2 regions of the Caballeronia eucalypticola genome follow, and region 2 is predicted to be linked to the other one. Evidence: riboswitches for the same ligand, from Rfam matches in the RefSeq annotation. Region 2 holds a riboswitch; the other holds the start of a gene.
What was found. Region 2 has a riboswitch for S-adenosylhomocysteine ahead of ahcY (adenosylhomocysteinase). Riboswitches for the same ligand answer to the same signal wherever they lie in the genome.
Positions count from the first base shown of each region.

Region 1 (4,646 bases), on a different contig from region 2:
GGTGCGGATTGGACATACTCGTGGTACTGGATCAGATGGCCAATCGCCTTCAGCCCATTGCGCATACCGCTTAACGCGGGAATCGCCGCGAGTCGAAGCGGCGCCAGTACGTCCGGGTGAATGGCATCGGACACATTGTTGAAGAAGACGACCGGCTTGGCCGCATTCACCGACGCAGTCACGACCGCTTCGGCAAGGCGCCCGTAAATTGCCGCCTGATCGCTGCCTAGCGTCCAGGGACAGTCCTGGGAGATTGCTACGAGAGAGATCCCGGGATCGGCAAGCAGCGCTCGCAGGCAGTTCGCGTACATGACGGTATCGAAGACGGCCACACCCGTTGCATCTAGCGGATTTCGAGGGGATCCAAACGGAGGCAGGATATCTTTTAAAGCGTCGATGGTGTCGCGCGAGAGCTCTGGGATGTTCAGGCCGACTCGCTCCGCGATATCGCAGGTGAGCGCGAGTTCACCACCGCTGACATTAAGCACGGCGACACCGTTACCGCCCGGAATACGGCTATTCGAAAGGAACAGCGAACAGGTTTCGATCAGCTCGTCATAGTCTTCCACAAGCACGACACCGAGGCGGCGGAAAAAGGCCTGCAGTGCGGTATCCGGCGTGGCAATCGCGCCGGTGTGCGCAGCGCTGGCCGCCGCCCCGGATGTCGACCTGCCGACTTTGAGTGCGACGACCGGCTTGCCCGCCTTGCGCATCTTCAATGCGGCTGTTGCGAATTTGTCCGGGTCTCGCAACGTTTCTACAAAAAGCGCCGCGACCGTGCAGTTTTCGTCTTGAGCAACAAAATCGAGGTAATCGCCAATGTCCGTCACCGCGCCGTTTCCAAGCGAAATCAGATGGCTGAAGCTGAATCTGTTGAGGTTGCTCAGCGCAATGCAAGCCGACCCGGAATGAGAAATCAGTGCGAGGCCGCCGAGCTGAAGGTTCTCCGGCAGCGACGCGCTATAGAGTGAAACGCGCGAGGCGACGCTGTAGAGGCCGAGGCAGTTAGGACCGCAAAGATTAATCGAATGATCGCTGCAGTACCGGGCCAATTTGTCCTGCAAGGCCGCGCCCTCTGCGCCGGTTTCCGCAAAGCCGCTTGCATAGAGCACGGCATTGTGGATTCCGCGTTCGTGCAGTTCTTCGAGCGCTGGCAATGCCTTGTCGACGCTTAACGCAATAACGGCGCAATCGACGGTGCCAGGAATCTCCTGGACGCTCGGATAGGCCTTCAGCCCGAGGACTTCCCGCGCACTCGGATGAATGGGATAGATCCTGCCAGGGTAGCCGACGCGCTGAAGATTGCGGATGACCGTGTGCCCTAACGCTTCCACACGCGGAGACGCACCTAGCACTGCGATGGAAGTTGGATTGAGAAGGGGGGAGAGCGGATGCAATCTGGATTCCTCAAGAGAACCCCGACGTCTGGCTTCATCGGGTGATTCGAGCAGATGTCTTCGACCGGTCCACGGGCCGGTGACCCGCGGTCCCAACACGCTTCCAGGAGGTCCGAGGGTGATTTCAAGGTAAGCGCGTAAAAAAAGCAGGTCAAACAGAGATTTTCGTCGACGCTGCGCGAATTTTTCGCACCATGGCGAGCGGATCAGGACGCAAACTACGCACGATTTCCCGAGGAGCGTTGCAATCCCGACCGGTCTCCAGGTCGCGGGATGAGGCTCGGGCAGGTCCATTTAATGGATCTGGTGAACGACGCTTATCCGCTGGGATGCGGGTGGCGTAATTGCTCGCGTACCGGCGGCTTCTGCACCTTTACGGAGAACCAATGGAAACGCTGAATACATCTTCAAGCTCGCAATTCGTCGTCGCGGACATGGCGCTCGCTGCATGGGGCCATAAGGAACTCAGGATCGCCGAAACGGAAATGCCTGGCCTCATGGCCATCCGCCAGGAATTGCAGGTATTCCGTCCGCTCGACGGAGCGCGAATTGCGGGTTCGCTGCACATGACGATCCAGACCGGCGTCCTTATCGAAACGCTCGAGGCACTGGGCGCCCAGGTTCGCTGGGCCTCGTGCAATATTTTCTCGACTCAGGACCATGCAGCGGCCGCTGTCGCTTCAAACGGTACGCCGGTGTTTGCCAAAAAAGGCGAGACGCTGGTCGAGTATTGGGACTTCACCCATCGCATCTTCGATTTCGGCGGCCGGGCGGGCACGCCCGAGGAGGGACCGACCATGATTCTCGATGACGGCGGCGATGCCACTGCGCTCATCCATCTCGGGAGCCAGGCGGAGCACGACCTGTCCCTGCTGGATGTGCCAGAGAGCGCCGACGAGTCGGCCATGTTCGCGGCGATCAGGAACACGCTTGCACGCGACTCATCGTGGTATAGCCGGCGTCTCAAACATATTCTGGGCGTGACGGAAGAGACCACGACGGGTGTCATGCGTTTGCACGAAATGAGCGCAAACGGCGCGCTCCGCATGCGCGCGATCGCGGTCAATGATTCCGTCACCAAGAGCAAATTCGATAACCAGTACGGCTGCCGCGAGTCACTCGTGGACGCAATCAAGCGCGCCACCGATGTCATGATTGCCGGCAAGGTCGCGTGCGTCGCGGGCTATGGAGGCGTCGGAAAGGGCTCGGCTCAGGCGTTGCGTGCGCTAAGCGCTCAGGTCTGGGTGACGGAGGTCGATCCGATCAACGCGCTTCAGGCTGCTATGGAAGGTTATCGGGTTGTCACCATGGACTATGCCGCCGACAAATGCGACATGTTCGTGACCGCGACCGGCAACAAGGACGTGATCACCTATGAGCACATGGCGCGCATGCGTGATCAGGCGATCGTCTGCAATATCGGGCATTTCGACAACGAAATCGATGTAGCCTCCTTGGCCCGGTGCGATTGGGACGAGATCAAACCGGAAGTCGACCACGTCATTTTTCCAGATGGAAAACGCATTATCTTATTGGCGAAAGGACGGCTCGTGAATCTGGGCTGTGCGACCGGGCATCCGAGCTTCGTCATGTCGTGTAGCCTCGCGAATCAGACCCTCGGGCAGGTGGAGATATTTACCCATCGAGACGAGTACGAGGTCGGGACGGTCTACGTGCTGCCGAAGCTGATCGACGAGCGTGTGGCGCGACTGCATCTGGACAAGGTCAGGGCCCAACTGACCATGTTGACGGACGACCAGGCCGCGTATATTAATGTGCCCAAGGAAGGCCCATACAAGAGCGAAGCCTACCGGTACTGACCGGTTTAACCGGAGTCGATCGACCGCGCGCCGAGCCGCTTACTGCCTGCCTTGATCGACTCCCGCCATCTCTGTCTGAAGCCTCCCGATAAACAATTTCACCGACACGGGCAAACTCCTGCCCGTGTGCACGCATAGCCTGAGCGGCCATCGCTCGACGCCATCGCCCTGCAACGGGACATAACGCAAGCCGCGCGGGACCTTGTAGTTGCCGAAGTACTTGTTGACGATCGTGTTGCAGAGTCCGGCAACCGCGGCAGCGCGCATCAGTTCGAACGAATTCGTTACCAGCGCGACTCGTGGCTTGATATGGGCCTTGGAAAACATCCGCACATAACTTTCCCGGATGGTGAGCGACTCATCTGGAAGCGCCATTTCAAGGTCGCCGCATTCCTCGATGTTGACCGAGCGGCGGGTGGCGAAAGGATGCGTGGCCGAGACAAGCAGGCACGGCGTCACATAGGTTTCGGCGATGACTTGTACATCGAATGCGTCCGGTGCCCGGTATGCCAAAGCTACGTCGATTTCGTCCTTGGCCAGCAGCTCTACCAGCTTGCCTCCCCCCGCAACGATCACATGAAAGACGATGCCGGGATACTGCGCGTGAAAGCGCTGCAGGAACGTAGGGAGAAATTCGCGGGAAAAAGACTCTGAAGCCCCAAGTCGTACGGCCCCTTTTTGGAGCGTGTCAATCGCGCGAATGTCCGCCCGGACCTGATCAAGCTCGTTTTCAATGAGCCGGGTGTACTCGAGCAGTAACTCGCCCGCGGCAGTCAGTTTTAGTACCTTCTGCCCTCGATGGCGTTCGAACACTTCAGCGTTGAGTTCTTCTTCCAACATCTGGATTTGCCGCGAGATCGCCGACGCCGCAACGTGTAACTGCTCCGCGGCTCGCCGGATGGAGCCAGATCGGGCAACACCGACGAAATACTTGAGGCCGACATTGTTGATCATATTTTTCTCCTCGTTGTAATGTCTGCAAAATCTACAGTGTTTACCGCGCAGTATGCAGGAGCCGCTGGGCGGCTCACGACGTCAGAAAAAACGATCATTTGCTGGATCACGCACGCGTAGTCGTCGGAGTTACCACGCTTGATCGTGACGTCGGCTTACCAGTTCGAGCACTTTAGCGCCGACTGTCTGATCGCATCCGCATCGAAGTTATTTGCTTTCTTGTAAAGATCCGGGATCGTCAGCGCATAGTCGGAGGAGGGAACGGTCTTGGGAATCTGCTTTGTGCGCAACATGAATTTTTGCAGCGCGTCATAGGTTTGCGGATCGAAATTTCCATAGTATTTTCCGCCGTTGAGTGTGAATGCGTCGCGCAGCGTGTCGAGTTGGGCCTTCAGGATATTGTCATCCCACCGCGCCAGGGTACGCTCGTCGCTTGACCCGGTAGGCTTGGTAGCGGGCCATGTTTTCCATTGGA
Region 1 is NZ_JBLKRU010000002.1:460,871-465,516, forward strand. Features, by position in the region: gene ACMX25_RS04270 (acetate--CoA ligase family protein) at 1-1,397, opposite strand, end outside; S-adenosyl-L-homocysteine riboswitch at 1,626-1,723, shown strand; gene ahcY (adenosylhomocysteinase) at 1,784-3,217, shown strand; gene ACMX25_RS04280 (LysR family transcriptional regulator) at 3,257-4,171, opposite strand; gene ACMX25_RS04285 (ABC transporter substrate-binding protein) at 4,327-4,646, opposite strand, start outside.
Region 1: linked by a shared signal. The riboswitch ahead of ahcY (adenosylhomocysteinase) and the one ahead of ahcY (adenosylhomocysteinase) in region 2 are both predicted to bind S-adenosylhomocysteine.

Region 2 (4,646 bases):
TTTGATCGACTAAACCCACGCACGCGTTGAGCGCTACAGACCGCCGCGATTAGTAACGGTAGTGATTCGGCTTGAACGGACCCATCTTGTCCACGCTGATGTAGTTCGCCTGATAGTCCGACAACACGGTCAGTTCAGCGCCAATACGCCCCAGATGCAGACGCGCGACCTTTTCATCAAGGTGCTTGGGCAAAACATAGACCTTGTTTTCGTACTTGTCGCCGTGCACGAACAATTCGATCTGAGCAATCGTCTGGTTCGTGAACGATGCCGACATCACGAACGACGGGTGGCCCGTCGCACAACCCAGGTTCACGAGCCGCCCTTCAGCCAGCAGGATCACGCGCTTGCCATCGGGGAAAATGATGTGATCGACTTGTGGCTTGATGTTTTCCCACTCGTACTGGCGTGTCGATGCAACGTCGATTTCCGAGTCGAAGTGACCAATATTGCAGACGATTGCGTTGTTGCGCATCGCCTTCATGTGGTCATGGCCGATCACGTGGAAGTTGCCCGTAGCGGTCACGAAAATGTCGGCCTTGTCGGCGGCATATTCCATGGTCACTACGCGGTAACCTTCCATGGCTGCCTGCAGTGCGCAGATCGGATCGATTTCCGTGACCCACACCGTCGCGCCCAGACCGCGCAGCGATTGCGCGCAACCCTTGCCCACATCGCCGTAACCTGCGACGACCGCGATCTTGCCGGCGATCATCACGTCGGTGGCGCGCTTGATGCCGTCGACCAGCGATTCACGACAGCCGTACAGGTTGTCGAACTTCGACTTCGTGACCGAGTCGTTCACGTTGATGGCCGGGAACGGCAGGCGCCCTTCCTTTTCCATCTGATACAGACGATGCACGCCCGTCGTCGTTTCTTCTGTCACGCCCTGGATATGCACGAGGCGCTTGGAGTACCACGCCGGGTCGATATCGAGGTGAGCGGCGATCGACTTGTACAGCGCGATTTCTTCTTCGTTTTCCGGCTTGCCGATGACCGAGCGGTCCTTTTCAGCCTTCGAGCCCAGGATCAGCAGCAACGTGGCGTCGCCGCCGTCGTCGAGGATCATGTTGGCGAATTCGCCGTTCGGCCACTCGAAGATGCGGTGGGAGAATTCCCAGTATTCGTCGAGCGATTCGCCCTTGAATGCGAACACCGGCACGCCGCCCTGCGCGATAGCCGATGCAGCGTGATCCTGCGTCGAGAAGATGTTGCACGATGCCCAGCGGACGTCTGCACCGAGCGCGGTCAGCGTTTCGATCAGCACGCCGGTCTGGATAGTCATGTGCAGCGAGCCGGCAATACGCGCGCCCTTCAGCGGCTGTTGCGTCTTGTATTCCTCACGCGTTTGCATGAGGCCAGGCATTTCGGTTTCAGCGATGTTCAGTTCCTTGCGGCCCCAGGCAGCAAGAGACATATCGGCGACGACGAAATCTTTGTTGGTGTTTGAATCGAGAACTGCGGCGTTCATCACGCCCTCCTTTCTAAATGGAAATATAGAAATTTGACGTGAGCGCCGTTCGATGCGGTGGTTCAACAAGCGCTTACTTGGTCTGCAAGCGCTGGTCACTCCGTCCGATTGAATGCTTCGAGCCTGGCGGCCTTCGTTGTGGAAGACCGTCGCAACGCTCCTCGAAGCGAGTTGGGATTGTAGCAAATTGGGATGGAGGGAGCGCGTTTGCGCGAGAGGTTTTGTTTTGCCGCCGTCACGCATCGGCATGGCAAATCTTTCAGATGACTAACCGCGAAGGGTTAACCTCTAATCGGATGGGGTCGGCACTGCGACATAATTAAAATGACTTAAACTTATCGACAGTATTCCAAACTGGAATTCAGGGGAATTGCATGGAATTGCGATCGTTGAGGTATTTCGTCGAAGTCGTGAAGCAAAAAAGCTTCACCGGTGCTGCGGAGAAAATGTTTGTCACGCAGCCGACCATCAGCAAGATGGTGAAGTCGCTCGAGGACGAAATTGGCTCGCCGCTGCTGCTGCGCGAAAGTCGCCAAATGGTGCTCACCGACGCCGGACAGATCGTCTATCAGCGCGGCCTTGAAGTGCTCGCGGCGCACGCGCAACTCGAAGCCGAACTCAACGATCTGGGCAAACTGGGGCGCGGCACGCTCACTATCGGCATTCCGCCGATGGGCGGATCGCTGTTCACGCCAGCTATTGCCACATTCAAGAAGCGTTATCCGAAGGTGGAACTGAAGCTGTTCGAGCGCGGTTCGAAGGCAATTGAAGCTGCATTGATCGATGGCGAACTCGAGCTTGGCGGTGTGCTGCAACCCGTCGATCTCGCCATGTTCGATGTGCTGCCCATCAGCCGCCAATTACTCTGGCTCGTTGCGCCCAAAGGCTCGCGATGGGATGCGTTGTCGGACGTGCCGCTCAGCGATCTCGCGGCGGAGCCGTTCGTGTTCTACGGCGAAAGCCTAGCGTTATCGGATCTCGTGCTTAATGCCTGCCGCGAAGCGGGGTTCACGCCGGCTATCGTGGGGCGCAGCGGCCATTGGGATTTCATGGCTGCGCTGGTGCAGGCGGGCGTCGGCATTGCGTTGCTGCCTGCGCCGTATTGCCGCCGGCTCGATATCAACGCATTCACCTGCCGGCCGGTGATCGCGCCGGAGATTCATTGGGACATGGCGGTGGGCTGGCGACGTAATGGTTATTTGTCGAACGCGGCGAGGGCTTGGCTGGAGGTTGTGCGGCAATTACTGCCAGCCAATCTCGGCGATGACTTTTTGCAAGGGCCGGCCGAGCGGTTTCCGGCACGCGTTAGGAATGCGGCGCCGCGATAGCCGAAATGAAAAACCCCCTGTCCCGCTCGCGCGGGACAGGGGGTTTTAGTTGCTACGCCGATGTCAAACCTCAGCGGCGTCCGTCAATCGATCATTCCTGTACAGCGAAGTCGATCCGGCGGTTTGCGAAACGTCCGCTGGCCGTTGCGTTATCGGCAATCGGGTTTGCATCGCCGAAACCTTGCGCCATCAGCGAATCAGCAGAAACGCCGTGCTTCACGAGGAACGCGCGCACTGCTTCCGCCCGCTTCTTCGACAACACCAGATTCGTGCTCGCCGGGCCGACATTGTCCGAATAACCGCCCACGTTCAACTTCACGGTCTTGCCCTTCGCTTCGCACGCCTTCAGCACTTCTGCCGATTTCGCCAACGCCAGTTGCGCGTCTTGCGGCGGCACGTCGGAACCCGTGCGGAAATTGATGACTTGCAGGTTCAGCACCTTGGCGACATCGGCGGCAGAGCAATCATCGCTCAACGACGAGAACGCGCTCATGAACGATTCCTTCGCGCTTTCGACCGCTTGCTTGACATTGAACGTGCCGATGGTGAATCCCGCGCCGAACAACGTCTTCAGCTTGTTCATCCAGCCGTTGCGCACGTCGGCAGCCGATCCGCTCAACTCGATCTTCTCACCCGACAACTTGGCTTCCGCGCCCGGCAATTGCATCAGCGGCAACAGGCCGTCGAGCTTGTCAAGCCAGCTAGCCGGCTTGGTGTCCGGGTCGACTGCAATGGTCGCGTTCAGATGGTCCGCGCCGAACTTCGCCGTCAATGCGGCGAGCAGCTTGGCCTTCTCTTCTTCACTGCCAACCGTTGCTTGAATGGTCGGTGCGCCGAGCTTGTCGACGGTGAACGTCAGCAGCGCGTCCTTCGTAGGCGCAGGCGCGGCAGCGGGTGCCGACGCGGGTTCTGCGGCAACCACCGGAGTCGATGTAACCACCGGCGCTGCGGCGGACGCTACAGCAGGAGCCGCAGCGGGTGCCGGTGCGAGCGGTGTCTGGTTGCCGCAGCTACGGCCGAACAGCAGTGCGAGCAACGCGAGCGCTGCGGCGACAGCAAGCCACCACCATTTCTTCGATCGAGCCTTTTCTTCCACCACGATCCGGTCGAGCGAAGGGTTGATGGCGGTCGATCCGCCGACTGTCGACGGATGTTCAAGATGCGACGACACCGCTTTCATCTGCGCTGCCACGCCGGACATGAAGCTGGCCGCGCCGCCCAAGCCCAACGCGCTGGCGATATCGTCCGTCATGCTTGCCTTCACCATTGGCAACTGATGGCCGAGCAGCGTAGGCAACTGGCCCACGTTGCTGCCAGACTTCGTGAAGTAGTGCTTTAGCACGCCGAACAACGCGGTCGTGACGATGCCGCCCAGCGCATGCGTGGCGCCAACCGATACACCGGTCTTTGCTGCCACCGTGTTGCTCAGCGCGTTCACGCGCTCTTCGGATGCCACGCCGCTTGCGAGCCGCGTACCGGCCGCGAGCAACGATTGCAGGCCGTCGCCATGGACGAGTTGCGGCAGCATATCGACGATATTGGCGTTCGAATCCGGTGACATGATTGATGCGAACAAGCTGCGTGCGCCTTCAGGCGATGCGGCTTTGTTCATCAGCGACCCGACGAGTGCCGGCGCGATCATGCCGACCACGCGTTTCGCTGCTTCGGGAGCGACGCCCAGTTTTGTAGCGAGTTGCTGCAACACGCTTTCGGTCAAAGCGCCCCGTACCAGCTGAATAACATTGATGCTCACTTAAATTGCCTTTTCCTTACTTGCGTTAATTCGCCAACCGCTCAGAATGAGCGAAGCGGATTATAGGTTCGGCAATTAACAAATAAGGACTTCG
Region 2 is NZ_JBLKRU010000001.1:423,779-428,424, reverse strand. Features, by position in the region: gene ahcY (adenosylhomocysteinase) at 50-1,471, opposite strand; S-adenosyl-L-homocysteine riboswitch at 1,505-1,640, opposite strand; gene ACMX25_RS02025 (LysR family transcriptional regulator) at 1,846-2,799, shown strand; gene ACMX25_RS02020 (OmpA family protein) at 2,891-4,552, opposite strand.